DNA from 4 places in the Vibrio atlanticus genome. Region 2 is predicted to be linked to each of the others. Evidence: predicted binding sites of a transcription regulator. Region 2 holds the regulator's gene; each other region holds the start of a gene.
The links. The regulator MetJ, encoded in region 2, represses methionine synthesis genes. The targets are predictions, from matches to a motif close to TTAGACNTNTANANGTCTAA.
Positions count from the first base shown of each region.

Region 1: the regulator MetJ is predicted to act here: its motif matches at 2,620-2,639, upstream of metE (5-methyltetrahydropteroyltriglutamate--homocysteine S-methyltransferase).
Region 3: the regulator MetJ is predicted to act here: its motif matches at 5,722-5,741, upstream of metN (methionine ABC transporter ATP-binding protein MetN).
Region 4: the regulator MetJ is predicted to act here: its motif matches at 6,094-6,113, upstream of metA (homoserine O-acetyltransferase MetA).

Region 1 is NZ_AP025460.1:1,320,849-1,328,801, forward strand. Features, by position in the region: gene OCV30_RS06025 (YgiQ family radical SAM protein) at 1-148, opposite strand, end outside; gene OCV30_RS06030 (hypothetical protein) at 479-1,159, shown strand; gene OCV30_RS06035 (DUF4250 domain-containing protein) at 1,281-1,481, shown strand; gene OCV30_RS06040 (LysR substrate-binding domain-containing protein) at 1,637-2,548, opposite strand; gene metE (5-methyltetrahydropteroyltriglutamate--homocysteine S-methyltransferase) at 2,830-5,178, shown strand; gene OCV30_RS06050 (GspS/AspS pilotin family protein) at 5,280-5,678, opposite strand; gene OCV30_RS06055 (YciI family protein) at 5,680-5,976, opposite strand; gene yciA (acyl-CoA thioester hydrolase YciA) at 6,186-6,584, opposite strand; gene OCV30_RS06065 (septation protein A) at 6,780-7,382, opposite strand; gene OCV30_RS06070 (hypothetical protein) at 7,544-7,792, opposite strand.
Region 2 is NZ_AP025460.1:3,163,414-3,171,366, reverse strand. Features, by position in the region: gene cytR (DNA-binding transcriptional regulator CytR) at 1-39, opposite strand, end outside; gene priA (primosomal protein N') at 280-2,481, opposite strand; gene rpmE (50S ribosomal protein L31) at 2,812-3,030, shown strand; gene OCV30_RS14305 (malic enzyme-like NAD(P)-binding protein) at 3,362-4,669, shown strand; gene OCV30_RS14300 (IS4-like element ISVbsp1 family transposase) at 4,813-6,135, shown strand; gene metJ (met regulon transcriptional regulator MetJ) at 6,282-6,602, opposite strand; gene OCV30_RS14290 (O-succinylhomoserine (thiol)-lyase) at 6,811-7,953, shown strand, end outside.
Region 3 is NZ_AP025460.1:2,673,036-2,680,988, reverse strand. Features, by position in the region: gene OCV30_RS11935 (tetratricopeptide repeat protein) at 1-563, opposite strand, end outside; gene queF (NADPH-dependent 7-cyano-7-deazaguanine reductase QueF) at 621-1,466, opposite strand; gene syd (SecY-interacting protein) at 1,598-2,143, shown strand; gene OCV30_RS11920 (Zn-ribbon-containing protein) at 2,148-2,924, shown strand; gene OCV30_RS11915 (MetQ/NlpA family lipoprotein) at 3,042-3,851, opposite strand; gene OCV30_RS11910 (methionine ABC transporter permease) at 3,918-4,601, opposite strand; gene metN (methionine ABC transporter ATP-binding protein MetN) at 4,591-5,625, opposite strand; gene gmhB (D-glycero-beta-D-manno-heptose 1,7-bisphosphate 7-phosphatase) at 5,866-6,417, shown strand; gene OCV30_RS11895 (MliC family protein) at 6,481-6,822, shown strand; gene treR (trehalose operon repressor TreR) at 6,913-7,857, shown strand.
Region 4 is NZ_AP025460.1:1,896,682-1,904,634, reverse strand. Features, by position in the region: gene OCV30_RS08480 (MFS transporter) at 1-722, opposite strand, end outside; gene OCV30_RS08475 (LysR family transcriptional regulator) at 833-1,705, shown strand; gene OCV30_RS08470 (glutaredoxin family protein) at 1,794-2,030, opposite strand; gene OCV30_RS08465 (YgjP-like metallopeptidase domain-containing protein) at 2,184-2,681, shown strand; gene rlmF (23S rRNA (adenine(1618)-N(6))-methyltransferase RlmF) at 2,686-4,038, shown strand; gene pilW (type IV pilus biogenesis/stability protein PilW) at 4,128-4,877, opposite strand; gene metA (homoserine O-acetyltransferase MetA) at 5,129-6,070, opposite strand; gene OCV30_RS08445 (ATP-binding protein) at 6,346-6,714, shown strand; gene OCV30_RS08440 (DUF3859 domain-containing protein) at 6,788-7,210, shown strand; gene OCV30_RS08435 (M20/M25/M40 family metallo-hydrolase) at 7,366-7,953, opposite strand, start outside.

The sequences.
Region 1 (7,953 bases), 1.6 Mb from region 2:
CCCACTTTGGTTGCGCAATAATGCCCACGCGGAATCCTTGAGCTTCAAGAAGGCGACCAATGATAGCCATGCCAAAGCTCGGGTGATCGACATAAGCGTCACCAGTTACAATAATAATGTCACAGCTATCCCATCCAAGAGCATCCATCTCCTTTCTACTGGTAGGCAAAAAAGGTGCAGTTCCGTAGCACTCGGCCCAGTATTTTTTGTGTTCGTGAATAGGAGTGATATCGCTGTACATATTTCAACCTCTGATTTTTGAGGCGGGAATTATAGCGGCATGAGACTAGACTAGCCAGTAGAACATGCCCATGTTAGTTTTGATGTCTTTCGTGTTTTTACGGTAAATGGCGACAGAAGAGCCATACATCAGCATAGTTGAAGCCTTGAATCTCGTCTCTAATTTATGATTTTGATTAGTGTTCGCACCAGTTTTTGATATTATTCGCGAAAATAAGTTTGAAGAAGTAGATCCACAATGGTCGAAACGTTATTAGTACAATTTGCTCCGATGCTATTAGGAGCCCAACTGATCTTAACCCTCATCTTAGTGAAAGGGGATATTTGCCCGGGACAACGTGGCCGCATTCACAAGATGTTGCCTGCAATTGGCGTGCTTTGGCTTGCCGTTGCCTCATTAAGAATTGAAGCATTTCTTGTCGTGTTCGCGATCTTTTATTTCTATTCTCAAGTTCAAACCAAGAAGACTCGAGATTCTGGCCCTATTTGGGTGATGTATTTAGCTTGTGGTTTAGCACTGTCATACGTTGCTATACAAGCGACGGAGCAAGCAACCACAGTCGGTATTATTAGCACTTTATTACTCGTGGTTTTATTGGGGGCAGCGTTTGGTCATTTACTGCTGACGATTGCAAGAACACGCTTACAGGCTTTTCACCGTGTTCTGCCCGTTGTTGGTGTGCTGACGGGGATGTTGGTGGTTTTGGCGACGGTCATCAATGTTTACTCTCTGTCTGAAGCTCAATTAGAGCCCATGATTTCAACTCTGCTGTTTAGCTTTGCTTTGCTAATCTCAGCTATCGTGGTGTGGTGTTGGCATTTATTGTTCGTTAAAACCCCTGAAAAGCTTCAGCTGACTATTTCATTGTTGATGTTATTGGCGGCGGCTGTTGGTTTAACGCCAGTTTGGGCGATGTAGGCGGTTACTGATCTCACAAGCCTTTCGGTGTTGAATCGAAAAAGTGTGATCTGTTTTTTAGCGTGGTGTTGGTAAGCGTTCTAAACTTAAATCTAGTCGGTGTGTTCGTTAGGAGTACGGGATGGATTTAAGCAACGTCAAAGGTTTCGATAGCATTATTTTGCTGGGAATCGTGAATGAAAAACTTCGCTTAGAATGCGATAGCTTTGAAGAGCTGATCAGTATGTATGAAATGGATATAGAAAGTGTTGTAGGCAAGCTTGATATGTTGGGCTATCAATACGATCCATTGACTAACCAGTTCAAGTCTTACTCAAGATAAGCTCACAATGAGAGTTTCTTCTATCGCGAATTAACACTCATTGCCTGTTGTCGGTATTGGAAATAAAAAAGTCACAGATAATCTGTGACTTTTTTGTTTTTGGCGCATACCTATCAGGTTCAACGCATGCATAAATTAACCCAACAACGAGTCTCTTAAACGACCTCAATGCCATCTAGGTGACTCTTACTTTGCTGTCTTGCCGTGCTAAAGAAAGCTTGTAGGTAACGTTTGTCTTTTTCTGAGTTTCTTACCGCTGCGAACAACCTTCTTGAAAGCCCGTTACCCAATGGTTTACTGGCGATTAACCCTTGTCTCGAAAATTCACTGATTGCCCAATTTGGCAACGCAGCAACCCCTAAGCCTGCCGATACCATTTGCACCAGCATCAATGTGTTGTCTGCTTGTTTCCATTTCTTTGGTTCAACGCCTGCTGGTTGCAAAAAGTGTTTCACTACATCGAGACGCTGCTTTTGAACCGGATAAGAGAGCATCGTAATATCACTAAGATCTTGCGGTTCAATACTCGGCTTTTCGGCTAAAGGAGAGTTGATCGCGGTGATCAAACGCATCTCAAAATCGAAAAGCGGTTCGTAGTGAACTTCAGAACGGGGCTGTATATCAGAGGTGATCACCAAATCGAGTTCTCCAGCCATCAATGCCGGTAGAGGCTCGAACCCAAACCCTGACGAGAAATCTAAGGTCACGCTTGGCCAAGCAACTTGGTATTCCTTCAAAGCGGGCATTAGCCATTGGAAGCATGAGTGACACTCGATCGCCATGTGCAATCGGCCATTCACATCCTCTTTTAGGCTTGCGATTTCGTTTTCAGCTTTTGCGATTTGTGGCTGTATCTCATCAGCCAGTTTTAACAAAATTTCGCCTTCCGAGGTAAATTTAACCGGCCTTGTTTTACGCAAAAAGAGCTGACCGCCAATACGGGCCTCAAGGTCTTTCAACTGGTGAGAAAGTGCCGACTGAGTCAGATGAAGAGAAGTTGCAGTCGCGGTTAGCGAGCCGCTGTCTCTCAAGGTGGTCAATGTCCGAAGGTGTTTAAGCTCTATCATGAGTATTCCTCATATTCCCTAAGCCAATTCAATATTTCTTAATAATCACCCTACGGTGTTTTCTTTCATTTGTAAACGTCTAGATGTCCAGATGGATTTAATAAATTAGCAGTTAGATTATCAAAGATGAAAATTATTAATAAACAAGATGAATATTTGGACCTTGTTCATCGTTCAGATTAGGGAGATAGTTTAGCCATCCAGACGCCTCGGTTGAAAGTTAAAACTACGGACTAAACCGTCTGACCGGAAATTAAAATTATCGAATAAGGAACAGACACATGACGACAACAACGCATATTCTTGGCTACCCACGTATCGGTGAAAAACGCGAACTCAAATTCACTCTCGAGAAGTACTGGCGCGGTGAGATCGATCAATCTGAGCTCAAGCAGACCGGCAGTGAATTAAGAAATCGTAACTGGAATGTACAAGCTGACGCGAATCTAAGCTTTGCAACTGCGGGTGACTTCGCATGGTATGACCATGTACTAACTACGACTCTACTTCTAGGCCACGTTCCCAAGCGCCATGCTGGTGGATCAGAAGATGAAAAAGCCTTCCCAGATTTAGATACCTTGTTCCGCGTTGGTCGTGGTCAGTCTCAAGTTCAATCTACTTGCTGCGGTGGTTCGCATACGTCGAATGATGTCACTAAAGACAGTTCAGCTGCTTCTGACATGACCAAGTGGTTCAACACTAACTATCACTACATTGTTCCTGAGTTCAGCAAAGATGACTCTTTTGAAGTAAGTTGGCCTCAACTGTTTGATGAAGTGAATGAAGCGATTAAAGCAGGACACAAAGTTAAGCCTGTACTCCTTGGGCCACTCTCTTACTTATACCTAGGCAAAGAAGTGGAAGATGGGTTTGACCGCTTATCTCTACTTCCTCGCCTTCTTACCGCGTATCAAGCCATTTTGGCAAAGCTCTCAAAGCTTGGCGTAGAGTGGGTCCAAATTGATGAGCCAATCCTGGCTTTGGAGCTTGATAATCAGTGGGTAGATTCATTCAAGCTGGCTTACCAAGTGATTCAAGGCGATGTAAAACTACTACTTACCACTTACTTTGATTCGGTCACAGATACATTAGATAAAATCGTAGATCTGCCTATCAACGGCTTACATATCGACTTAGCAGCAGCACCGCAGCAACTCGATGAAGTGGTTAATAAACTACCGGAAGATTGGGTACTTTCTGCGGGTGCAATCAATGGACGCAATGTGTGGCGAGCTGACTTAGCCGCGCAGCTTGAGTTACTGCAACCTGTGAAAGACAAACTAGGAGATAAGCTTTGGATCGCAAGTTCATGTTCATTGCTGCATAGTCCTGTTGATTTGGAGTTAGAAGAAACGCTTAGCGAAGAAGTGAAGAGTTGGTTTGCCTTTGCAAAACAGAAAGTGACCGAGGTGAGCTTGTTGGGTGCGGCGTTAGACGGCGATCAAAAGGCCATTTTGGCGTGTGAGACTTACAGCCAACCAATTGTTGCCCGTAAGAGCGCGATTCATGTGAACAAGCCACAAGTTCAGGCTCGTATCAATACCATTACCAAAGCACTGGCAGAACGCAGTGCTCCATACGCAGAGCGTGCAGCGCATCAGTCTGAAGTTCTCGGCTTACCGCTGTTACCAACCACAACCATTGGTTCGTTCCCACAGACAGGAGAGATTCGTCTTCAGCGTAGTGCTTACCGAACTGGCAAACTGAATGAAGCGGAATACACAACCGCATTGAAAGGTCATATTGCTGATGCGGTTAAACGCCAAGAAGCCTTAGATTTGGATGTGCTTGTGCATGGCGAGGCGGAACGCAATGACATGGTGGAGTACTTTGCAGAAAACCTAGCAGGCTTCCAAACCACTAAGTTTGGTTGGGTACAAAGCTATGGCTCTCGCTGCGTGAAACCGGCGATTGTGGTTGCGGATATCGAGCGTGAAAAACCAATGACGGTCGAGTGGTCGACTTATGCGCAATCCCTGACCTCGAAACAGATGAAAGGCATGCTGACCGGACCAGTCACTATTCTATGTTGGACATTCCCTCGTGAAGACATCTCACGCAAAGAGATCACTAACCAACTGGCGTTTGCTCTACGTGATGAAGTGTCTGATTTACAAGACGCAGGTATTAACATAATCCAAATCGATGAGCCTGCTATTCGCGAAGGTTTGCCTTTGAAAAAACGCGACCATGCAGAGTACTTAGAATGGGCAGTGGATGCCTTTAAGATCTCAGCGGCGAGTGCTAAACCAGAAACTCAGATTCATACCCATATGTGTTATAGCGAGTTCAACGAGATCATTGATTCAGTGGCCGCGCTAGATGCCGATGTGATTACCATTGAGACTTCTCGCTCGAACATGGAATTGCTGAAAGCGTTTGAAGAGTTTAACTATCCGAATGCGATTGGACCTGGCGTTTATGATATTCACTCGCCAAACATCCCTTCAGAAGAGTGGATTGTAGATTTACTTAAGAAAGCGGCAGAAAAAATACCTGCAGAACGTTTGTGGGCAAACCCTGATTGCGGATTAAAGACTCGTAACTGGGCAGAGACAGAAGCGGCACTTACTAACTTAGTTTCGGCGACGAAGACACTGCGTAAAGAGTGGGGATCCGCTGAGGCATAATTTAGTCTAAGATTTGATTGACCCTCTACTCCACGATGAACCACAAAAAAGGCCTCGCATTTGCGAGGCCTTCTGGTTTTATGCTTGTTCGAATATCGAATCTAGCTGCTGCTCTGGCAAGTCTCTTTGCTGATCAGCTTTTCAACCATCAGTTGTCCGCGTGTATTGCGAATTTTGATGTTGTAAGCTAAGCCCATGTCGAGGTTAGCTCTTACTTCAGAGTTGGTGCAGTAGCTATTCACACTCATATCTACAACTTGGTTTAAAGGCTTAGCACCTTTTGCATCTTGGTTGTAGATCATCATGATTTCGACGACAGTATTTTTTGCTAGCACACGCATGATAGAGAGTGGACCATACTCAATAGGTAGGCCGGCAGATAAAACGCCCGCACGATGGTGAGCCATCATCTCTAACTGTCTTTGTTTGTCTTGTTCACTTGATGAGCTACAGCCTGCGAGTAGGGCAATAGCCAGTGACCCAATAATCCATTTTTTCACGTTAAAATACTTTCTTGAATGGTTTAACAATTACATTCTGGTAGACACCAGCAGCGATGTACGGGTCTGCATCAGCCCATGCTTGTGCGTCTTCCAAAGAGTTGAATTCAGCAATAACAGTAGAGCCTGTGAAGCCTGCTTCGCCAGGGTTATCTGAATCAATGGCTGGCATTGGGCCTGCTGTTAACAGTCGGCCTTCATCGTGAAGTGTTTGTAGGCGTTCTAGATGTTGTGGGCGAACACTTAGGCGTTTTTCTAATGAGTTTTCGACGTCTTGAGAAAAAATTACGTACCACATGTTGAGATATCCTTATGTTACTTCACTGAATTAGAGCGATTAAATTAGTTATCTGGCTAATTTACGCGAACTAATTGGTATTGGAAGAGCCAATGATAAGAAATTGTGAATTGGTGCGAGGTGAATTGGTACAAGAGAATTGTATGGTCTCTAGTAATTTCATTTATAAAAACTAAAGACCATCGACATCATGAGCTCAACGAAAATTGCTATTTTTTGATTGGGCGAGGTTTACCGCTTTCGTCTACAGCAACGTAGTTGAATGTCGCGCCACAAACTTTATAGCGATCACCAATGCCGTGATCAAGTACTGGCTTAACCCATACTTCTAGGTCGATATTCATCGAGCTGCGACCAATCTTGGTGCAGTCGCCATAAACACAGACTACATCGCCAACCGACACTGGCTGTTTGAATTCGATGCTTGATACTGACACGGTGACTATTTTTCCGTTTGAGATCTCTTTAGCCAATATTCCGCCAGCCAGATCCAGTTGAGACATTATCCAACCACCGAAAATCTGGCCTGCTGCATTGGTATCAGAAGGCATCGCCAAAGTGCGAAGAAGTAAAGAACCAATCGGGTTCAAAGTTGATTGAATAGTCATTGTTGTACTCTTAATGGTATTGATTGTTTTAAATTTAAATAGATGTGTTTGCGGGGTTCGCGGTGGTCGTATTTTTAACGTATTCACCGAACACAAACAATCAGTGGCCAATGATCACGAGTATCATTGGCCACTGTTAAATCGCATATTGATAATAATTGTATCAAAAAGGGGATGAGGACTCATCCCTAAGGGTTATTTCTCGTCGGTATTTTTACCTGAGAGCTCTTGTTGCTTATCGTCTTGTGTTTCTTGATCTTTTGACGGAAGCGTGTCTTTTGGTAAATGTTTATAGATATAAACGCCCGTTAGTAAGGTAAATGCAAAAGTAGCGATCAGTAAGCCAAACACTTTGAAGTTGACCCACACATCCAATGGCAGGTTGAAAGCAACGTAAACATTGAGGATCGCACACAATGTGAAGAACAGAGTCCAAGCCCAGTTGATCTTGCCCCATACTGCTTCAGGAAGAGAGATCTCTTTACCCAACATGCCTTTAATCGCTGATTTGCCCATTAGGTGACTGACTGTAAGGCCGATAGCAAATAGCGCATAAACGATGGTCACTTTCCATTTTATGAAGTTGTCATCATGCAAAAAGATGGTCATGCCACCAAATACGGCAACCATTAGAAAGGTGATGATCTGCATTTTTTCTACTTTCTTGTAGATGATGTACGTCAAAATGATTTGTACTGTGGAAGCAACAATCAATGCACCTGTAGCCGTGTAGATGTCGTACATCTTGTAAAGCGCAAAGAAAATAATGAGAGGAATGAAATCAAGAATTTGCTTCATGTGACACTGACTATCCAGTTAGTTGAGTTGCAGACAGTCTAACCAAAACTGTCTCGATGCTAAATAGCTCGAGACAATTGGATGCCAATTAATTACATCTAACCGTTTTGGCGAGTTTAACCCCAATAAAGGATTGAAGCGCCCAATCGAGATTAAGAACGTTATTGCATTGATGTGGTTTGGTAGCGAGGTATTAGCTTCTTGATATCTTCAAGGTAACCTTCGCTCTTTAAACTGTCTAAGGTATTCTCGAGCTCTTGTTCACTCATGGCAAAACATGTCGATTTGCCGGTCGTTAGGTCAAGGTATTCGTGATATTCACGCTCTGTGAAGTGGCCAATTCTGTCCATTAATAGGGTTTTAATTCCATGGTGAATTAAGCCGTAATATGTATGTCTTTGTAAGGTCATAGCCTATCCTCCGTGACAAGCTGCAATGTTATTGGTGCAACCTGCTGTATATTGGTTGGGTTATCTATGACAAAGCAATTCGAATGCCATTTTATCCATTGGGATAGAATTTCTGACGTAAAAAGTTGAATTAATTTTCTTTTCAACTAGTTAAAGAAACG
Region 2 (7,953 bases):
AACGCCTGCTAGCTGGGCAACATCCTTCATTGTCGCCATAAATTAAACCCTCTTTTTAATTCCTTTGCTGCCTAAGTATCTAAGGCATGAATAATAAATGTAATCGAATAGATATTGTGAAAGTGTTGCTAACACTTTTTTTATTGCAATATTTTATTCGTTTCACCCATGTAAAGTTACGGCTAGATTAACAAAAATCACATGACTAGTGTGAAGTTGCTCACGAGAAATATGAAATATTTGTGAACAAACTTATCATTAGTTTTAACCCAAGTGGGTTTAGCTCAGATCTTGCGGCTCAATATCGAGTGACCAACGGACTTTTTTCGCAGCGGGTAACATATTGATTGCTGGCTTGGCGCTCATTAATAGCTTTTGCATCAACGAGCGAGTCTGTGTTTGTAAAATAAGCTGCCAGCGAGATTTACCTGCTCGTTTGGCTAGTGGTGCAGGGGTTGGCCCTAGCACCATACAATATTGGTCAAATAACGGATGCGATTCCAATGTGTGGCGCACTTGACGCAAAAACTCTTCCACTAAGCGAGTGTCATTGGCTTCCGCTCTAAACAGAGTCATGAAGGTATAAGGCGGCAACATCGCTTGTTTACGCTCTGCTAATGCAGTCTGAGCAAAGTGGTTGTAGTTTTTGTGCAGTAATGCCTGTAATAAGCCGTGTTCTGGATGGTGAGTTTGTAAGATCACTTCCCCCGGCTTACTGGCTCGTCCTGCTCGACCGGCGACTTGAGTAAACAATTGGGCCAATCGCTCAGAGGCGCGGAAGTCACTGCTATATAAAGAGGCATCAACGTCCAGCAATGCCACAAGTGTGACATCTGGGAAGTGATGCCCTTTAGCAAGCATCTGTGTACCAATCAGAATTTGGTATTCACCTTTACGAATCGATTCTAACGCGCTTTCTAAACTACCTTTGCGGCGAGTGCTGTCTCGGTCAATGCGAATGGTTTTGTATTCAGGGAATAGTTGACCCAGTTGAGCCTCTAACTGTTCGGTACCAACCCCCACGGTTACTAAGTTCGCTGAACCACAACCTTGGCAATGATGCACGATATTCTGCTGTGAGCCACAGTGGTGGCAGCGCATCTCATTGCTGTATTGATGATAGGTGTAGTAGGCATCACAACGCTTACATTCTGCTGTCCAACCACAATCGTGACACATTAATGCGGGAGAAAACCCACGACGATTGAGGAACAACATCACTTGGTTGCCTGCTTTGAGGTGTCTTTGCATTTCAGCAATCAACGACGCAGACAAGCCACTTTCTAGATATTCACCCTTAACGTCCAACACTTTATTGGTGGTCGGCAGCGCGACACCTGCGCGTGAGGTCAGGGTGAGGTAACTGTATTTACCGATCTGAGCGTTGTGCAGCGTTTCAAAGGCCGGAGTCGCCGAGCCTAACACAACCGGAATCTGCGCTTTATGAGCACGCATGATGGCAACATCACGAGCGTGGTAGCGTAGGCTATCTTGCTGCTTATAAGAGGCGTCGTGCTCTTCATCGACAATAATAATGCCCAGATCCGCGAACGGTGTGAACAGAGCTGAACGAGTACCGATCACAATGCCCGCTATTTTATCACGCGCCGACAACCAAGCATTTAGTCGCTCAGAATCGTTTAAACCAGAATGGATAACCTCAACTGGAACATTAAAGCGTCGCTTAAAGCGGTTAATCGTTTGAGGGGTTAGACCGATCTCGGGCACTAACACTAACGCTTGTTTACCTTGGTCGAGAATCGGCTTGATCATATTCAGGTAGACTTCGGTCTTACCTGAGCCAGTTACACCCTCTAGCAAGAAGCAACCAAAGTCGGTTTGACTATTTACTGTCGCTATTGCTATAGCCTGTTCTTCATTGAGTTTTGGCTTATCTTGATCGTTTTCGAGCTCAACTGGCCACGGCTGGCGCTTCGGCTTTTTCTCTACTGATTCAACCCAGCCTTTCTCTTCCAACGTCTTAAGTACCGCGCTGCCCACTTCTTCATCAATGAATTCTTGATGGGGAACTGGGCCGTGCTCAAGCATGTGCATTACTTTGGCTTGTTTGACGGCACGGCCAAAGCCCTGCATCAGTTGATCTCTACCTGACGAGGTCAGTTGCCATTCAACAAGCGTCGCGAAGTCGGCCGCTTTGCCCTTTCGTAAGGCGCTTGGTAGTGCGTTGGCCAAGGTTTCACCTAGTGGATACTGATAGAACTGGCTGCACCATACCAAGAGTGAGTAGACCGATTCCGGCCAAACGGGTTGGTTGTCTAGTAAGGCTTTAATGGGCTTGAGTTTGTCTAACTCGAATTCAGATTCGTTAACCAGAGCCGTAACAATGCCTGTTAAGGTTTGTCGTCCAAAAGGCACAGAGACTCGACCGCCAATAATCGGAAATAGGTGGCTAGGAATCTTGTAATCGAACTGCTTGTCGAGTGGAACAGGCAGTGCCACACGGGCAATCATTGGACGCATAAAGGGACGGCTTTATCTGAGTTGACGAGAGCGAACAGTCTAATGGATAAGGGCGTTAAATTCGAGGAGCAGTTTAGATGACAGAGCTTACTTGAGGCTTGAATGCTACTGGAGCCAGAAAATAACGCTTAATAGAAGGTTTAAGGACAGTGTTGGTGAAAAATGTATCAAATCAGTTGATCCTACCTCACAGATTCATTACTATACTGCGCCTTAAAGGTATGGCTTTATCGCGGTTTAGTGATACAGCGGTGTCTTTATTTATTTTTTAACTACGTGTGGTGTCCGGCTTAGAATCGGATGGCGACGCGGCCTAATTGAGGTTTTCCCATGAAAGTTGGTATCCACCCAGAATACAAAGCAGTTTCTGCAACTTGTTCTTGCGGCAACACATTTGAGTTCAACTCAACGCTAGCAAAAGAATCAATCCACCTAGACGTATGTGACAAATGTCACCCGTTCTACACTGGTAAGCAACGTATCGTAGATACAGGCGGCCGTGTTGATCGCTTCAACAAGCGTTTCGGTGCTCTTTCTAGCAAGAAGTAATTCTCGCTATTTAGACATAAAAAGGACACTTCGGTGTCCTTTTTTGTTGCCTGAAATTTGAAAAAATACTGAATCGTATTTCATTATTAGCTCATTTAAAGTGGTAGGTTACTGGCGTAAATTTTATTTCATCGCTTACCCCAACACTCCTTCCTCGAAATTCGCTCTAAAGTTGAGCAGGCGACAGTAATTTCAACTGCCCACTGGTCTTATTAGTAGTGAAATCTCGTTTTTTAATGATACAGATGCTTCAACCACCTAGGAACTTTGAAGTACATCCATTAACATGAACAAGATCCCCCAAATAATAATATCCTAGGAACCTACACCTATGTCTGAAGACAGCCGCCAAGATCAATCCTCTCAAGCGTTATCATCTGAAAAATCGTTATCGCCTCAAGAACAATTCCGTCAGCAAGCTCTTGATTATCATGAGTTCCCAATTCCAGGCAAAATTGCCGTAGAACTGACGAAGCCTGCAAACTCTGCAGAAGACCTAGCACTGGCATACAGCCCTGGCGTAGCTGAGCCTGTTCGCGAGATCGCACAGAATGTCGATAATGTTTATAAGTACACAGGTAAAGGCAACATGGTTGCAGTTATCTCTAACGGTACTGCAATTCTTGGCTTAGGTAATCTTGGTCCTATTGCTTCTAAACCAGTTATGGAAGGTAAAGCGCTACTGTTTAAGCGTTTTGCTGGTTTAGATTCTATCGATATTGAAGTAAAACACCGCACAATCGATGAGTTCGTTGATACGGTTGCGAATATTGCAGATACATTTGGTGGTATTAACCTAGAAGACATCAAAGCACCAGACTGTTTTGAAATCGAGCGTCGCCTGATTGAGCGTTGTGATGTACCTGTTTTCCATGATGATCAACACGGTACTGCGATTGTAACGGCAGCGGGTATGCTTAACGCGATCGAGCTTCAAGGTAAGAAACTGGAAGAGTGTAAGATCGTTTGTTTAGGTGCTGGCGCAGCAGCGGTTGCTTGTATGGAGCTACTGATTAAGTGTGGCGCTCAGCGTGAGAAGATCTACATGCTTGACCGTAAAGGTGTGATCCACACTCGTCGTGATGACTTGAATGAATATAAAGAGCTGTTCGCAAATAACACCGACAAGCGCACGCTTGAAGATGTTATCGAAGGCGCTGACCTGTTCTTGGGTGTATCGGGTCCTAATCTGCTACCAGCTAAGGCACTTACGCTGATGGCTGATAAGCCTGTTGTGTTTGCATGTTCAAACCCAGATCCAGAGATCAAGCCTGAGCTCGCACATGAAGTTCGTTCTGACCTAATCATGGGTACTGGCCGTAGTGATTACCCAAACCAAGTAAACAACGTACTTTGTTTCCCATTCATTTTCCGTGGTGCACTAGACGTGCGTGCGAGCGAAATCAATGACGAAATGAAGCTAGCGGCGGTTAAAGCGATTCGTGAGTTAGCAAAAGAAGAAGTTCCAGCTGAAGTACTGGCAGCTGCGGGCGAGACTGCACTGGAGTTCGGTAAGGGTTACATCATTCCTAAGCCAATGGACCCGCGTCTGCTTCCTCGCGTTGCAAAAGCAGTTGCTGAAGCGGCTGTTGAGTCTGGCGTTGCTCGAATTGAGATGCCTGCCAACTATATGGCTTAATGCCTTAATAGCTGTTGCTCTATTGAGCGAAAAAGAATAATAAAAAACCGACTCATAGGAGTAATGCCGATCGTTTAAGAAGACTTGAACGATCTTGCAGTTAGCAGATAATCCCCATCAACAACGTTGATGGGGATTTTTTTATGCTTGAACAAGAATTAGCAATGGCACACGAGACCATTGAAGATGCCGACAATTATGAATCTGTTGTCGACGCCATTCAGATTGAGTGGATAGAACAAGCTCTTCTTGAAACCAATAAAGCGAGCATAAGACGACGTCGGCTTCCCGCTCAGCAAGCTGTCTGGTTAGTTATTTGGATGGGGCTGCAACGCAACATGTCTATCAAAGAGGTGTGCAGTTCATTAGACATTGCACTTCAGCCTAAACCTGAAGATAGCTGGTCTCGTGTTGCACCCAGTGTCCTAACTGATTCACGCCGACGTCTAGATGAGAGTCCGTTAGCGGCTCTGTTTCACACAACGGTAAAGGCTTGGAATGGAGATATCCTTCAACAAGACAAAGACTTAGAGCTTAATGTTCTTGCTGTCGATGGGACAACATTTAGGTGCCAAGATTCCCCAGAGAACGCTGAAGAATTTGGGTTCATCTCTAAAAAATTGAAACCTTACCCTCAACTTCGTTTAGTCGCTTTGATGTCAACAGAAACTCGAATGATTATGGGGGCGGCTTTTGATGGCTGTCATGTCGGTGAAACGACCTTAGCTAAGCGCCTATTCAATGATATCCCCGCACATTCATTGACCTTATTTGATCGTTGTTATTTCTCGGCAGACCTCTTGTTGTCGTGGCAAGAGAGTGCGGAAAATGCTCACTGGTTAATGCCTGCAAAGCGTAAGCTACGCTATGAAGTGTTGGAGAAATATGCGGAGAACGACATGCTCATCTCAATGCCCATCTCTCCTCAAGCTCAACGGCAGAATCCGAATTTACCCGCACGTTGGGAAGCCAGATTAGTCCTATATCAAGAGCCAAAAGGTGAGATAAAAGGTTTTATTACTTCACTTACAGACCCTAGTAGATACTCGCTAGAAAGCCTGCTGCGTATTTATTGGCAACGCTGGGAGATAGAAGAAGGTTATGGTGAAATTAAACAGACTCAACTGCAAAGTCACGTCACTTTACGAAGTCGTTTTTCTGCCGGTGTGAAGCAAGAGCTGTGGGGCGTATTACTTGCCTATAACTTAGTGCGATTAGAGATGGTTAAGATAGCTTCAGAAGCCGGGGTTCGAGCGACTAGGGTCAGTTTTACCGCCGCAATTAACCTTATTGATGCGCAATTACGTTGGTTAGCTTTAAGTCCAGACGGAACTCTACCTGTAAAACTGAAAAGGATGAGAGACAGTTTGAGTCACTTCATTCTTCCAGATAAAAGAAAGGACCGAACGTTTCCACGTTCAGTCCTCTTTGTCCCAGCCAAATATCCGTTCAGGTTCAAGCAATAATGCTTATCCGAACGGCATTAGACTCATAGGAGTCGGTTTTTTTATGTCTATCATTCACAGCGCAGCTACAGATAACGTAGTGGGTGATGTGACAAATAGGGTTCAGCTATAGCGAATCAATAATGAAGGCGGTGACTGAGTTGTTTTTATTCTTCGTCAAACGCTTCGAACTCGATGCCCATCTCTGTCATCAGTTTTTTGACTTCAGTCGGGATGTCGTCTGGACGATCTTTACGAAGGTCTTCATCCGTTGGCAGTGGTTGGCCTGTGTACGCATGTAGAAAGGCTTCGCACAGTAGCTCACTGTTTGTTGCATGGCGTAGGTTATTGATCTGGCGGCGAGTGCGCTCGTCAGTAAGAACCTTTAACACTTTTAGAGGGATAGAAACTGTAATTTTCTTTACTTGTTCGCTTTTCTTTCCATGCTCAGCATATGGGCTTATGTATTCACCATTCCAGTCGGCCATTGCGTACCTTCATCACTTTAGTTGTTAGAATAAATTAATAGTGCTGATTTTAGCGGGATTTACTGCCATAAGCAAAGACATATAGACGTCCGGAAGTGTTGACGTCTCACGTTTATGAAAGTAAAGTGAGTAACATATATCTAACACAGCCACAAAATGCCGACAAGCAGCTGTGATTCTCAGACGCAAAACTTGTAAGGAAGCACCTATGAGCAGCCGGAAGCCAGCAACCATCGCAGTACGTACTGGCATCGAGTCAGACACGCAACACCATGCCGTTGTCCCACCTATTTATCTTTCGACTAACTATGGGTTTCCCGCTTTTGGTGAAGTGCCAAAGTATGATTATACCCGCTCTGGTAACCCAAACCGCGGTCTATTAGAAACGGCACTGTTTGAGCTTGAGTCTGGTAAAGGTGCGGTTGTCACTAACTGTGGTACGTCGGCACTTAACTTATGGGTATCCGCTTTCTTAGGTGGCGATGATCTTATTATTGCACCGCACGACTGCTATGGCGGTACTTACCGTCTGTTTAACACACGTTCACTCAAAGGTGACTTCAAAGTTCTGTTTGTTGATCAATCGGATCAAGCTGCACTGGATGCGGCGATCGCGCTTAAGCCAAAGTTGATCTTAATCGAAACGCCATCGAATCCATTGGTTCGTGTGGTTGATATTGCAGAAACTTGCCGTAAAGCGAAAGAAGTAGGTGCTCTGGTTGCTGTCGACAACACGTTTTTGACGCCTGTGTTCCAAAAGCCTTTAGAGCTGGGTGCGGATTTTGTTATCCACTCAACCACTAAATACATCAACGGACACTCAGATGTCATTGGTGGTGTTGTAGTTACTAAGACAGAAGAGCACGCTGAAGAGCTAGCATGGTGGGGTAACTGTATTGGTGCAACCGGCACACCATTTGATAGCTACATGACGCTACGTGGTATTCGTACGCTAGGTGCGCGTATGCGTGTTCACGAAGAGAGCTCACGTGAAATTCTGACGGCTCTGCAACAACAAGATCTGGTGGGTACGATTTACCACCCAAGCCTGACTGAACACCCGGGTCATGATATTGCCAAGAAACAGCAATCAGGTTTTGGCTCAATGTTGAGCTTTGAATTTGCGGGTTCATTCGAGGCACTTAAATATTTTGTGGATAAATTAGAGCTATTTTCTTTGGCGGAATCATTGGGCGGTGTTGAAAGCCTGATTTGTCATCCAGCGTCGATGACTCACCGTGCTATGGGCGAAGAAGCATTGGCAGAAGCGGGTGTTTCTCAACAATTACTGCGCCTTTCTGTTGGCCTTGAAGATGCAGAAGACTTGATTGATGATCTCAAGCAAGCGTTT
Region 3 (7,953 bases), 490 kb from region 2:
TCTGCTTCCCCTACGTTGTTGTTATAAGAAGAAATGTCGGCTTTCAACATGATTAAGCGATAGGTAATCCCTTCCGTCAGGCGTAAGGTCTTATTAACCGACTCTAAGCTTGTTTCTATTTTTTTTAGCTCTGATTCTGCTTGGGCAGATTTTCTGTCCGTAAGCCAAAGTAACCTAACTTTAAGTATTTCCAGATCTAACTTTAGATACTCAAGCTTATAGGTTTTTGCTAGCTCAGAGGCTTTGTCGATGTGCTGAATCGCAATACGAATGTTGCCTAGATTAAACTCTGCTTTCGCTAAGATCTTATACGCATCGATACTGCTGTTCGGGGTTCTAATCGAAGAGTCGGCCTCTTCACGAGAAATAGCTGACGGGCTCTTTTCGCGTTTATCTGAAAGGATACGTAGCGTTAGGTAGCTGTTGGCCATTCGTTTTGCTTGACTCGGTTCTATCTCAACCAAGTTATTGGCTTCATTGAGGAGCGCCGACGAATAGACCGACGCATTAACCGATGTACTTAAGCTTAAAATGAATAGACTAACAACGTATAACCAACGCATTTCAATGTCCCTTTAAAGATTTTGTAGGTTCAAATAAGTGTGGGCGGTTCACGCCGATTATTGGCGAGCCATACGCTTATTGTGGCTTGGTCTATCTTGCTCAGTTGAACGATATGGATTGATATCCAGACCGCCACGACGCGTGTAACGTGCAAATACGGTTAGCTTCGATGGTGCACAGTATTTCATGATGTCAGTGAAGATACGCTCAACACACTGTTCGTGGAATTCATTGTGCTCACGGAAAGAAACTAAATAGCGTAGCAGAGCTTCACGGTCAATTTGCTTACCGGAATATGCGATCTCTACGCTGCCCCAATCCGGTTGATTGGTGATTAAGCAGTTCGACTTCAATAAGTGACTATGTAGAGTTTCTTCTACTTCTTGCTCGCCAGCAGCGCCTTCAAGCAGTGACGCTTCAAAATCATAGCTGGTGATTTGGATGTCTTGATTGTCGATACAGTCACCTTCCATCGTCACGATAGGTTGGTTGGTGTAATCGGTTACTGAGTTTACATTCACAATCACAGACTCGCCTGCACATGCCGACAAATCTTGAGTTAGACGCTCAGTGACTTGATCCCAGTTTTCAAACTGAGTTTGGTTGTAGCTGTTTAGGTACAGCTTGAAAGATTTTGACTCAATCAAATTTTGGCTGGTTGCCGGAATGAACACTTCACCAACAGCCACTTGTGGTAAGCCATTGGTGTTTAGCCACGAAAGCTCGTACATCGTCCAAATATCATGACCAACAAAAGGCAGTTCGCCGTTTAACGCAAGATCATTACGATTAAGGCTACGAGGTACTGGTTGCAATAAACTTGCATCGTATTGGTTAGAGTACTCAGTTTTTTGGCCCAGGGTTAACCCCGCTAGCTCTTTTGCGTCAGAATATTTGCTCATACTTTCGTTTCAAATTCGATTAGAATGGGGTCGATTTTACTGAATCCCCATTACCCTGTCATTAAGTCATCGCTTAATCGGCACGGAAAGGTCCCCGATTCTATTTATTATTTTGTGTTTAGGAGATTTTCATGACTCAACGTGCTCAAGACGCACTACTTTCTTTTAGTCAGCGATACGTTGACGCGTGGCAGCAGCAACACCAAAGCTTACCTCGTAATGAGGAGTTGGTGGACATCGTATCGCCATGCGTAGAAGAAGAGAGTGGTGATGCCGTGTTGTGGAAACACTATCCACGTGAGCAATTCGCAGATTTCACCAATGTTGAAACTGGTATTGAGTTGACTCTGCATGAAGACGTCAAGACTTTCTACGGCGCACAATTTAGTGCGGATATGAACGCGACTTTTGATGGTAACGAACTGACTCTGTTACAGATTTGGAGTGATGAAGATTTCGAATGCCTACAAGAAAATATTTTGGGTCACTTGGTAACTCAGCGTCGTTTGAAGCTAAAACCAACGGTTTTCATTGCTGCGACTGATGCTGAACTGGATGTTATCTCTATCTGTAACCTAACGGGTAACGTGATCCTAGAGCGCTTAGGCACCAAAAATCGTGATGTACTAGCCGAGACATTGGCAGAATTTTTAGAAAAGCTACAACCAGCGGTATAAATAGATGTACGTACTAGAACTTCAATTTGAGTGTTTTGATAACACAACGGTAAGCGCTGTCGATAAGGCGGTTAATGGCTTAATGGATGCTCTTCGTTATAACGGACAAGTGTTAGGTCGTGAGTTTCCAATCGTGATGGGTGACGGTGAATTCTATGTTCGCGTTGTGTGTCCGGAGCAAGATAGCTTACACCCACGTAATCATTCAGACTTCGTCAAAGTCTGTTTCGAGCGCTTATCTGCGGCGAGTTTATTAGCGCCTAAGATGCGTCTGCTTGGCCGAGATCTTAACTCCGAAGAAGTAGCCGAAGATGAAACGCCGAGCTGGCAGGTGTTGTACACGACGTTCGTGCATACCTGTTCACCGCTGCGCAGTGGCGACAGCTTGTTGCCGATCCCACTATATCGTAACCCGCCGACATTTAATGGCGATCATAAAGCCGTACTGAAATGGCAAACCGAATGGCAAGCCTGTGATGAAGTGCAAATGGGTGGTGGTTGCCGTGCTGAACATGCAACGCTAACCGAGATCAGTGATACTAAGAGTGTGCTGTTTAAACGCGGTTGGGGTCTAAGAGGGCGCATTGAATTTCTGACTAAGATTCCAACTTACTACTACTTATATCGTGTCGGTGGGATCAGCCTGAAAGATGAAAAAGAGCGCAAATGCCCACAATGTGGTGGTGAATGGCTGTTAGATGCGCCGATCCACGATATTTTCTATTTCAAGTGTGATGATTGCCGTCTGGTATCCAACATTTCTTGGGATCACCTCAAGTAATCGACTTCGTTTGATTCACCCTGAGAAGCTTTACTTTTTAGCAAACTTTCATCATTAAAAAAGGGGCTGACATTGAGTCAGCCCCTTTCGGTATCTATAAGTGTCTATTTAAGCTGATTACCAACCTTTAACTACGCCACCTTGGAAGATGTCAGAAGCTGCGTTGTACACTTCTTCAGTTTGATATGCTTTAACGAAGTTTTGTACGTTTTCTGCATTTAGGTTGTCTTCACGAGAAACGATTAGGTTCACGTATGGAGAATCTTTGTCTTCAACGAATACGCCGTCTTTTTGTGGAGTCAGGTTGATAGAGCTCGCGTAAGTAGTGTTGATGATAGATAAAGTTACATCATCAAGAGAACGTGGCAGTTGAGCTGCGTCTAGTTCAACAATCGTTAGGTTCTTAGGGTTACCAACGATGTCACGAACGGTAGCTAGAAGACCTGCACCTTCACGAAGTTCAAGTAAACCTTGCTGCTCAAGAAGCAGTAGAGAACGACCTAGGTTTGTTGGATCGTTTGGTACAGCGATACGAGCACCATCTTGGATTTCATCTACCGATTTAATTTCTTTAGAGTAACCTGCAATAGGGTAAACAAAAGTGTTACCAGCGACCGTTAGCTTGTAACCACGGTCAGCCACTTGCTGATCTAGGTACGGCGTGTGTTGGAATGCATTGATGTCGATAGAACCATCATCTAGCGCTGCGTTAGGTGTTACATAATCCGTAAAAGTGACCAGTTCAACATCCAGGCCGTATTGCTCTTTCGCGACTTTAGCTGCTACTTCAGCAACTTGTGCTTCTGCACCTGCCATTACGCCAACTTTGATCTTAGAAGTATCGACTTCTTTATCACCACAACCTGCTAGTACTAGCGCTGAAGCTGCTGCTGCAATAGTAAGTAAACCTTTAAGGTTAAATTTCATAATAATCTCCTTTTAATAAATCTATTTAATTTGGTTCAGATGACTTTGATTTTGGTCTGTAAGTCGTTATCTGTGGTCAACGCGGCGAACTAATGAATCACCGATTGATTGAATAATTTGTACTAGCACAATCAACATGACGACTGTCACTGCCATAATGGTCACATCGTAGCGGTGAAATCCGTAACGAATCGCGACATCACCTAGGCCACCACCACCCACAGTTCCGGCCATTGCCGAGTAACTCACAAGAGTCACTAGCGTAATCGTCACTGAGTTGATGATAGTCGGCAGTGCTTCAGGAAGCAGAACCTTATTGATGATTTGTGTTGGTGTTGCGCCCATTGACTGAGCTGCTTCCACTAGACCTGTTGGTACTTCAAGTAGTGCACTCTCGATAAGTCGAGCTACGAATGGGATAGCACCAATCGTCAGCGGAACAATCGCTGCGGTTGTACCGATGAAGGTACCAATCAGCATCTTGGTGAGAGGGATGATCGCTACCATCAGTACTAAGAAAGGCACAGAACGGCCCACGTTCACAACCGCACCAAGAATTTTGTTTAGCTTGGTGTTCTCTAACAGACCACCTTTTTTAGTCGTGTGTAGAATCACGCCTAATGGGATACCGACAGCGAAACCAACGATGCCAGCAACAGCAACCATGTAAAGTGTCTCGCCTGTTGCTTCCAATAGAAGGTTGCCGTTAAGGCTGATCCAGTCAGCAATCTCGTTGAAACTAAAGGACATAACCAAGCACCTCTACTTTTACATTGTTGTCGCGTAGGAATTGGATAGCAGCATTATCATCGGCTTCGTTACCGAACAGCTCTGCGACCATCATGCCGAACTTCACGCCGCCGGCGTAATCGAGGTCAGAGCTTAAGATGCTGACATCGATATTGAATTTACGAGCAATTTGCGTCATCAGCGGAGCATCAACCGTTGCACCAGTAAACTCAAGACGTACTAATGGGTAGCTACTGTTAACACGAGTCTCTTGCAAACGCGCTTGATAATCTTCAGGGATAGATAGGTCTAGCGTTGAGCGAATAAACTGATGTGCTAGCTCTGTCTTAGGGTGTGCGAATATGTCGCCAACTGTGCCTTTCTCTACTAGCTCGCCACCACCAATGATCGCGACTTCGTGACAAATGCTCTTAACTACGTCCATCTCGTGCGTAATAAGTAGGATCGTGATGTGTAGCTTGCGGTTGATTTCACGTAGTAGCTCAAGAATAGATTGAGTCGTTGCTGGATCCAGAGCACTGGTCGCTTCATCACACAGTAGTACTTTCGGGTCTGAAGCTAGCGCACGAGCAATCGCGACACGCTGCTTTTGACCACCACTTAAGTTCGCAGGGTAGGTATCACGCTTATCAGATAGGCCGACAAGCTCAAGTAGTTCACTCACTTTCGCTTCAATCGCAGCTTTATCTTTACCAGCAAGCTCTAAAGGCAGTGCTACATTGTTAAATACAGTACGAGAAGACAGCAGATTGAAGTGTTGGAATATCATGCCGATGTTACGGCGTGCTTCGCTAAGTTCTGATTTGCTGAGTTTTGTCAGGTCGATACCGTCAACAATCACTTCACCTGATGTTGGAGCTTCCAACATGTTTACACAACGGATAAGGGTACTTTTGCCTGCACCTGAAGAGCCGATGACTCCAAAGATTTGACCTTGAGGTATGTGGAGGTTGATATCAATTAAGGCATTGATTTCTTTAGTGCCTTGATAAAAAACCTTATTGACTTGATTCACTTTAATCATAGAGAAACCCGTGCAGGTAGAACAGAATAATATATTGATGACTCACTCGATTTACAGATGATGCTATGGTGTTCTATGATCTAAGTCAATAGATATTTTTACGTCTAGACGGCTAAACGCGAGTTGCGAAGTTAAACTAGAAACAAATCGTTAACGAACGCAAAACTAAATAGATAGTGATGAAGCAAATAAAGCGTGTAATAATTAATGATTAATAGAGAGTTGATAGAGAACTGAATTTTGTCTAAACCTGCTGTTTTTTTAGATCGTGATGGTGTGATTAACGTTGATCACGGCTACGTACATGATGAACATGACTTTGAATACATCGATGGTGTGTTTGAAGCGGCGAAAGCGTTTAAAGATATGGGTTATTTATTGGTGTTAGTGACCAACCAATCTGGTATTGCTCGCGGCATGTTTAGTGAAGACCGTTTTCTTTCTCTAACGCAGTGGATGGATTGGAACTTTGTTGATAACGGCGTTGAGCTAGATGGTATTTATTACTGCCCGCACCACGCTGAGCACGGTGTTGGTGACTACAAACAAGATTGTGAATGTCGTAAACCAAAGCCAGGCATGTTCATTTCTGCGCGTGACTTTCTGAAGATTGATATGGCTAACTCGGTCATGATCGGCGATAAAGCTGAAGACATGATGGCTGCAGAAGCCGCTGGTGTTGGTACTAGAGTGTTGGTGAGAACCGGTAAGCCAATCACTGAAAAAGGTGAAGCGCTTGCAAGTGTCGTGCTTGACAGTATTAAAGATGTACCAGCATTCTTAAAAGGTTAAGACACTAAGTCTCTTTCACTTAGATATAAGTGTTATTCACTATATAAAGATGAGGAACGCAGTATGAAAGCATTGTTGATAGCATCTCTATGTACGGTAGCGTTATTCGGATGCTCTAAATCAGCAGCTCCTGAGACTGAGAGCGCAGTATCGGACGATCAATTCGTGACTTATCAATGTGAGTCTGACGCTTCATTTAAGGTCGCTTACCTTGTTGATGAAAAAGCGGTATTACGTTTACCCGATAATGAATATCGCCTCACTCAAATAGCGGCAGGCTCAGGAACGAAGTACATCTTAGATGATGGAACCTCTGAACTGATCAATAGCGTAACTTTACGAACTAAAGGTGACAATGCACGTCTAGAACTTGGTCGTGTTATCTATAAAAACTGCCGAAAGTAGGTCATAGTGAACGACTAGGATTTACAAACAGTTAAGTGAGGGAGTTCGCTCTCACTTTTTCTTTCTCTTCCCTTTAACGTCAGACTTTTTATGAGCAAAAAACTCACTATTCTCGATATTGCTAAGCTGTCCGGTGTTGGTAAGTCTACCGTATCTCGCGTTCTGACCAATGATCCCAAAGTAAAACCTGAAACCCGTGAAAGGGTGGAAAGAGTAATTCAAGAATCAGGGTACACGCCTTCGAAGTCTGCGCAGTCGATGCGTGGTGGCAGTCAAAAAGTCATCGGTGTCATCATTTCTCGTCTGGATTCTCCCTCTGAAAACAAAGCGGTTAGCACCATGCTGGCTGAATTGTATCGAGCAGATTACGATGTCGTGATCATGGAAAGTCAGCTAGACAGAAAAAAAGCCAACGAGCACCTTCAGGTTCTTAAGCGTCGTAATGTAGATGGCATTATTGTGTTTGGCTTTACTGACTGCGATATTCCTGCAATCGAAGCTTGGGAACACAAAGCGGTGGTGATTGCTCTGGATACCGAGAACGTGACGTCGATTAACTATGATAACCAACAGGTGATCAATAGTGCGTTGGCGCATCTGTCGGATCAAGGGATCTCTGACGTTGGTTTCATTGGCGTTGATCCTAGCGACAAATCAACCGGTGAACTGCGTCTTAAGGCCTATCTAGATTGGTGTGAAAGCGCTGGAGTGATTGCCAACTATCGTACTGGTCAACTTCATCATGAAAGCGCTTATCAGTTGGTGGATGAGGTGCTTGCTCCTGCGACTCAAGCGATTGTCTGTGCGAGTGATACACTGGCTCTTGGCGTAATCAAACGTCTGCAAGAGTTACAACGTGAAGATGTGGTGGTGACTGGCGTTGGTGGCAATGATCTTCTCTCTTTCTTGTTCCCTCGAGTATTTAGCATTGATCCTGGATATCAATCTGCGGGGAAATTAGCCGCTAATCTATTGATCTCTCAGCTTTTAGGCAATGCAGAGATCTCTCATCACACTCAATCTCCTATTCTATAATCCACTCAATCAAGCGAAATTGAACCGCTTAGATTAAAATTAGAGTGTGATCTCTTTCAATTAATGGGACTGTTCCCATTTCAATTTATTATTCAT
Region 4 (7,953 bases), 1.3 Mb from region 2:
ACTAGCCTAAAGCCCATTACTGAATACAGGTTAACGAATAGCGCGAAGTTAGCGCCACCAATCAACATCGCGAGCCACAAGGTACGGTTTCTTAAGTGCATCACAACCGAGCGGTTATGATGAAAGAACAACCCTTTCTGAGGTTTGAAGTTTTGTTGGTCAGGCAGACTATACGCAATATAGAGTGCGCCGATTAAGGATCCGACCACGAAAAACAACACCGTAGCGTGCCAGTCGAAATAATCCGTAATTAAGCCACCCAATACACGCCCGAAGATGCCACCTAATGAGTTAGCCGCAATATAACCTCCAATCGCGACTGCGAATGCTTTGGGTGATAACTCTTCGACCATATAGGCAACCGCTACGCCAGCAAAAGCAGCAACGGCGATTCCCATGACTGCTCTGGCAATAACAAGTTGCAGTAGAGTGGTTGTGAACACCATGCTCAATCCAATCAAAGGAATAGCGAACAGACTGAATAGGATAATAGGTTTTCGACCAAAGGTTTCAGAAGCGATTGCCCAAGGCACCAAGCTGATGGAAAGCCCAAGTGTTGTCGCGGCAAACAGCCAGTTGATTTGAGTTTCAGATACTTGGAAGTGCTCGGCCATGTGCGGCAAGATTGGCTGAAAGAGATAAAGGTTACAGAAAATGATAAACGAGCCAATCGCCAATGATTGGGTGATACCTTTGTATTGAGGACTGCCTTTATCAAACATTTACGTTGTGCCTGCGCGAGTTAGTAAGCTATTTGTGAACAAGTTATCAGCACAATGGCGATTAAAGAAATATATTAAAAATATAACCTCAATATAATTAATATATCGACATGCTTGAATCAAAACCACTTCGACATTTTCTGGCTGTTGCTCAGTTTGGTAACTTCACTCAAGCCGCCAAAGCGCTGCATATCGCACAGCCTGCTTTGAGTATCTCTATAAAAAAACTAGAACAGACGCTTGAGTTGATTCTGTTTCGTCGCGGAGATAAATCAGTCACCTTAACGGAAGAGGGTAAAGTGTTATTTGAGCATGCGAAGCGAATCGCCCAACAGTTTAATGATGCTCAACTCGCAATGAATGAGCTAAAGGGACTAGAAAAGGGAGAAGTGCGATTAGGCGCTCCAAGCATGATGGGCAGTTACTTTTTCCCCCAAGTCGTGATGGCGTTTAAAAGCCAATACCCAAACCTAAAATTGACTTTAATTGATGCCGGCACCGCATCGATTCGTGAAATGTTATTAAACGGCGAACTGGATATTGGGGTTATCAATCATGAAAATGTCCCAGATGATCTCGAAACCGATCACTTGTTGAGTTCTGAGATGCTAGCTGTTGTTGGTAAAGAACACCCATTGGCAACGCAAGCATCCATCACCTTTGAAGAGTTTTTCGCTCAAGAACTGATTATGTTCAAGTCGGGTTATTTCCACCGTGATTTTATTGATGCGACCTGTAAAAAGTACAATCTCGATATGACCATCGCCTTCGAAACCAACTTATTGCCAATGATTCTTTCTATAGTAAAACGAGAGTTTGCCATTACTGCGCTGCTGAGTTTGGTCACAGAATACGAAGAAGACGTCGTGGGGGTGCCATTTAAAGATCCTGTAAAACTCAATCTATCTTTGGCTTGGAGAAAGGAAGGGTACCTGTCGAAGGCAGACCGAACCTTTATTGATTTCGTTAAGCGCTACGTGTGATTTAGAATGGTATAGAACAACAAAGCCCGAGCATCCTAGATTGGACATTCGGGCTTTATTTTATAGAAGTATTACTGGCTTAGAGCACTTAGGTACTCTTTGAGTTATACATCTTATCGAAGTTCTTCTGATTCCAGCCGACCATCACCTGGTCGCCGATTTTAAGTACGGGGATAGAGCGAGCTCCCATCGCTTGCAACTCTTTACGACCACGCTGCATCTTTGCATTCGTTAGGCGGTAAACAATTTTCTTTGAATCCAAATAGCGCTGTGCATCTTTACAGTGCGGGCATTTGTCTGCGACGTACAATACAACACGTTTCATTTTTATAATCTCTTTTTGAGTCTAGCTCTTGGTGAATCTCGCTAAAGTGTAACGAATCCTAGGTGATTAGAAAAGTGTGATCAGTTACACTATGCGGCTCAATTTTCAAGACCACAACGTATTGTCGTGGTGTAACTTGTACGGTCTTTCAGCATGCATCCTTCTTTACGCTATATCCAAGGCTACCCGAAGCACATTCTCGACCCGGTAACTCAACTAGTTGAATCGGGAAAGTTGGTGCCGTGGTTCGAAGCTCGCTACCCAAAGAATCATGAAATAAAAAGCGAGAAAGCCCTGTTTGACTATGCGATTGAGATTAAAAATCGTTATATGAAAAAAACACCACCGATCAGTAAAGTGATTTATGACGGCAAGATACACCTAATCAATAATGCATTAGGTCTGCACTCTTACGTCGCGAAAAATCACGGTGGAAAGATCAAATCGAAGAATGAGATCCGTATCGCCAGTGTTTTTAAAAATGCGCCAGAACCTTTGCTGAGAATGTTGGTGGTACACGAACTGGCGCACATCAAAGAGAAAGAGCACGACAAAGCCTTTTACCAACTATGCTGTCACATGGAACCGGAATATCATCAACTTGAGTTAGATGCCCGTTTATTCATGATGTATTTAGATTTAAAGAAGTAGCCCAATGAGCCAATCACAAAATAGAACGACGCTAAGCCTGTCGAAAAACAGTACCTCCGCAGCAAAAACAAAAGATAACCAAGCTAACGAAGGTAACAGTACGCAAGGTAACCGTAAGCAAGGTGATGTTAAGCCAAGTGCAGGTAAACCAAGCAGCGACAAGCGTATTTCTTCAAAGAACACATCGGATAAAAACCGAAAGAGTACAGTTTCAAAAGGCGCTAGTAACAACAAAGCAAAGCGACCTTTTGCAAAAGATAGCAAAGGTAAGCCGGGCGCTAATAAAGGGCCATCGAATAAGGCGTCTTTCAATAAAACTGTATTTAACAAGAATGCAGCACAGAAAAGACGTTCGGCAGAGAAGCCTCAAGGTGGATTACACCCAAGAAACCAACACACAGGTCGCTACGACTTTGAGTTATTGGTTGCAGCGTTACCTGAGCTAAAAGAACATCTGATCAAGAACCCGGTGGGCGAAGACACCGTTAATTTCTCTGATCCATTGGCTGTTAAGCTACTTAACAAGGCTTTACTGGCGCATCACTATGGCGTTAAGCATTGGGATATTCCTGCTGGTTACTTGTGCCCACCAATTCCTGGCCGTGCAGATTATATCCACAGAGTGGCAGACATCCTAAACAGCGATGGACAAGGTGAGCCTTATAATCACGCCTCTGTGAAAGCATTAGATATCGGTGTTGGTGCAAACTGTATTTACCCAATCATTGGCGCGACAGAGTATAAGTGGCGCTGTACGGGTACGGATGTCGATTCAGTCTCCATCAAAACAGCGAACTTCATTGCTGAAAGTAACCCTAATCTAAAAGGTAAGATCCGAGCTCGTCTACAAGCGGACTCTGAATCTATCTTTAAGGGCGTGATTAAGGATAATGAACGTTACGATGTCACTATTTGTAACCCTCCATTCCATAGTTCTCTAGAAGAGGCGGAAAAGGGGTCACAACGTAAACTGGATAACTTAGCGGCAAACCGAGCTAAGAAAGCGGGCAAGTCATTCAAGCCCGAGATGAATAAGAAGCCAGCCAAATCGATTAAGCAAGAGAAACCAACCTTAAACTTTGGTGGCCAAAAATCTGAACTTTGGTGTCCGGGTGGCGAAGCTGCTTTCATTATGAAAATGGCGAGAGAGAGCCAACTTTTTGCTACTCAAGTATTGTGGTTTACGACATTGATTTCTAAGAAAGATAACGTCGATATGGTTCGTTCAGAGCTGGGTAAGCTAAGAGCTAAACAAGTAAAAGTGGTTGAGATGTCGCAAGGCCAGAAGGTGAGTCGCTTTATCGCATGGACCTTTATGGACGACGAGCAAAGACAAGAGTGGATCACGCTAAAATAGCGGCTGCGCTAAGTTAAGACATTAAGTTGAAATTACGTACGGGCTTGTTGTTAACGCAACAAGCCCGTTTTTTGTGTTTTTCATATGCACTATGCAGAAAGTAACTCATCTAACTTACTCTGATATTTCTTCTCTAGAGCACTGTTACCTGCTTTGTTTTCGAGATCGACCAAGATTTTAAGCGATGGAATTTGGTAGCCATAACGTTGGTGGAATTTGAACAAACGAAGCCTAGCGTCGTTGTAATCGGCGTCACTCACTTCAATTTTTGATAGTTGTAGTATCGATTTTACGCGATTTGGATCGTGGTCAATCGCTCGTGTGAAGTAGTATTTTGCTTGGTCGGTATTACCAGCCTTAAACGCGCAGAATGCCGCATTCTCATAACTTGCAGAGACAAGGTAGTAGTAGGGTTGGTCAATTGCGCGATTGAAATATTTATCAGCTTGCTCGTATTCGCCTTGTTTACACAAGAACGTACCGTAGTTATTCAATACATTGCCGTTTCTTGAATCTAGACTGAGTGCTTTGCGGTAAGTGGTTCTTGCTTCATCTACTTCGCCAACTTGCTCGTAATAATGTGCCATCGAAAGTTGGGCGCGGTAATAGCTAGGAGCGTGTTTGATAGCGAGCTCTAGGTTTTCACGTGCCTTGACCATATTACCTTGTCCCATGTAGCCCAAACCCAATTCAATACGTGATTGAGACATCGCAATTGGGTCACTTGCCATTTTTGGTGGCCCTTCGGTTACAGAAACACAACCTACCAAAGAGAGAGAGGCGAGTAGCGTGATATGAGATATCAGGGTGGATTTTGGTAATAGCGACTTGTTAGGCATGTGCAGCTCCTTTTGAACACAAACCTATGATATGAAATCGAACATATTTAAGTGTTAGATAGATTATGGAATGCGACCCAAACACCATAAAAAAAACCGTGTCCCATTTGGTGTTTTATCAACAACCTATGGAACACAGCTTAATTGTTCTTTATCTGGATAGCCAACTGTCTAAATAGCTTGTTAGCTTGTTAGCTTGTTAGCATATAGGCAAAATGCCTAGTTGGCTTTTTAGTTAGATGACTTATCGTTTAGTCGTCTTTGGTGAAGTTGTCTTCGCTGAAGTGATCCAGATCGTAAGGTGTTTGTTGGTAAACGCAGTAGTTAAGCCAGTTTGAAAACAATAAGTGTCCATGACTACGCCAACTTGCTACAGGCTTGTTGTCTGGATTGTTGTTCGGGTAGTAGTTAATTGGAATAACAGGCTCCATGCCTTCACCCAAATCACGAATGTATTCATTGTGAAGTGTATGAGCATCATATTCAGGGTGACCGGTTACAAACACGTTTCGCTTATCTTTGGTTGCCGCTAGGTATACGCCCGCCACATCAGAAGTCGCAAGAACATCAAGGTCAGTATGTTCGGCTAAGTATTCCTGAGAGAAATCAGCATAGCGAGAGTGTGGTGCCAAGAAGGTATCGTCGAAGCCTCGTAAAATTGGGTGGTACGGGTTATGTATCTCGTGGTTGTAAACCCCAGAAAGCTTATCTTTACGAGTTCGCTTTGGTAAATCATACAAGAGCTTTAAGCCAGCTTGAGCAGCCCAACACACATACAAGGTTGAGGTCACATGCTTGTTTGCCCATTCCATGATGGTTTTTAGATGATCCCAGTAGATAACGTCTTCAAATTGAACCAGGCCAAGTGGCGCACCAGTGATGATCAATCCATCAAAGTTTCTCCCTTTGACCATTTCAAATTGACGGTAGAAGTTATCAAGGTGTTCTGTCGGCGTGTTTTTACTTGGTCGGTCATCAATACGCAACAGCTCTACATCGACTTGCAGTGGGCTGTTGGATAGTAGGCGTAAGAATTGAGTTTCAGTTTCAATCTTCTTTGGCATTAGGTTGAGGATCAAGACTCGAAGTGGACGAATTTCCTGTGTCGATGCTCTTGATAGCGGCATAATAAAGATGTTTTCTTCACGAAGAACATCAGATGCTGGCAATTGGTCTGGAATGCGAATAGGCAAAGCTTTCTCCCTAAGCTAGATATGTAGACGTCTATACATCTAAATCTATAGTAGTTTGATACGCTTGTCGATATACAAAATGGATAGTTGTAAATTATTTGTGTTTGCTTTCAGAAGTCATTCACCGACGTCGAGGGGATTCTCATTGTATTCAGTGATTATCTGAGTCGAGTATAAGGACTCGGTTTTCGGATGTTGAGCAACGGCAGTTATCAGAGAAACTCGTCACTATTTAAGATAAACTCATGTTTTAAAATTAGCCTGTAAAGTGACAGATGAAGTTAATACTCATTCGAGGGTTGCCCGGTTCCGGCAAGTCAACAAAAGCAAAAACCTACGATGCATTGCATGTCGAAGCGGATATGTATTACGTGAATGAGCAAGGCGACTATAATTTTGACCCAAGGCAGTTGCAGCAAGCGCATGAGTGGTGTCAGAACACTGCAGAAGACGGCTTGAAGCAAGGGTTAGACGTTGTGGTGTCGAATACTTTTATTAAGCAGTGGGAAATGAAAGCCTACCGCCAACTCGCACTCAAATATAAAGCGGATTTAGTTATAGAAGTGTGCCGAGAGCAATATGGCAGCATTCACGACATTGAACCGTCGGTGATTAAGCGCATGGCAAAAGATTGGCAAGAATAGCCTCGTGCTTATCCAGCTTGGGTGAGTGGCAAATAGAATTAATTAATAGAACAACTCCAAGGTAACGATTGAAATGGCAAAGCGCTCTGTTGTGGTCGACATGACATCTTACGGCATCTATACAACGTGGGATTCCAAATCTAAAGATCTTCCAAAAATCCAAGAGTTCACCACTACCGTTGATGCTGAAATCGACGTGGAATTTGGCTATATCTTGAATATCAAAAAAGCCAAAGGTGAAAAAATCCGTTACTGCATCTATCACCCGAACATCACCACCGACACGGGTGAAGTGCTCGAACCGTTCGATGGTGAAGAGCATGTCGGCAACAATGACTGGGATTTTTACTTAGGCGATACTATCTGGGCGCCTGTCTCCAACAAACTCGGTAAATGGCGCATGACCGTCGAGCTAAAAGGCAACATCATTGCTGATAAGACATTCGACCTTGTTGCGAAAGACGAAGGGCAGTTTTGGAAGCGTAGGGGTTTTTAGATTAGAACTTCTGTCTAAATTAAGACAACAAAAAAGCCGAGTCACACGCTACATGTGAACTCGGCTTTTTGACGTTAACTAGATGGCATTTTCTATTTCGTCAACGAATAAGACAGGCTTGTTAACAAATAAGGCCGGCTAGTTAACCAGTAAGACTATTGAGTCACGTAAGCCACAACAAACTCAGTGATTGCGACCATGTCTTTCACTGCAATGTACTCTTCAGTGGTGTGAACTTTCGCCATACCAGTAGAAAGGTTAACTGTTGTTAGGCCTTTCGCGTTGAAGTTGTTTGCATCGCTACCGCCGCCAGTGCGTTTAGTGTTCGCTGTTACGCCAAGCTTCTCGAATGCGGATTTGATAGAAAGAATGTGTGGGTGATCGTCTGCGATAACGAATGCATCGTAAGCACGAGTCGACTCGATTTCTACTTCAGCACCGAACTGTTTTGCACTCTCTTGGAATGTAGAGATCATGTGCTCAACTTGAGCTGTTAGCTTTTCTCCGTTTAGAGAGCGAGCTTCAGCCACGACTTTAAGTTCTGGCATTACGATGTTAGTCGCTTGACCGCCTTCAACAATACCGACGTTTGCTGTTGTTTCTTCATCGATACGAAGCAGATTCATCTTAGTGATCGCGTCTGCTGCAACTTGAATGGCACTGATGCCTTCTTCTGGCGCTAAACCCGCGTGAGCAGGGCGCCCTTTGAACTTCGCAACGATTTTCTGTTGGCCAGGTGCTGC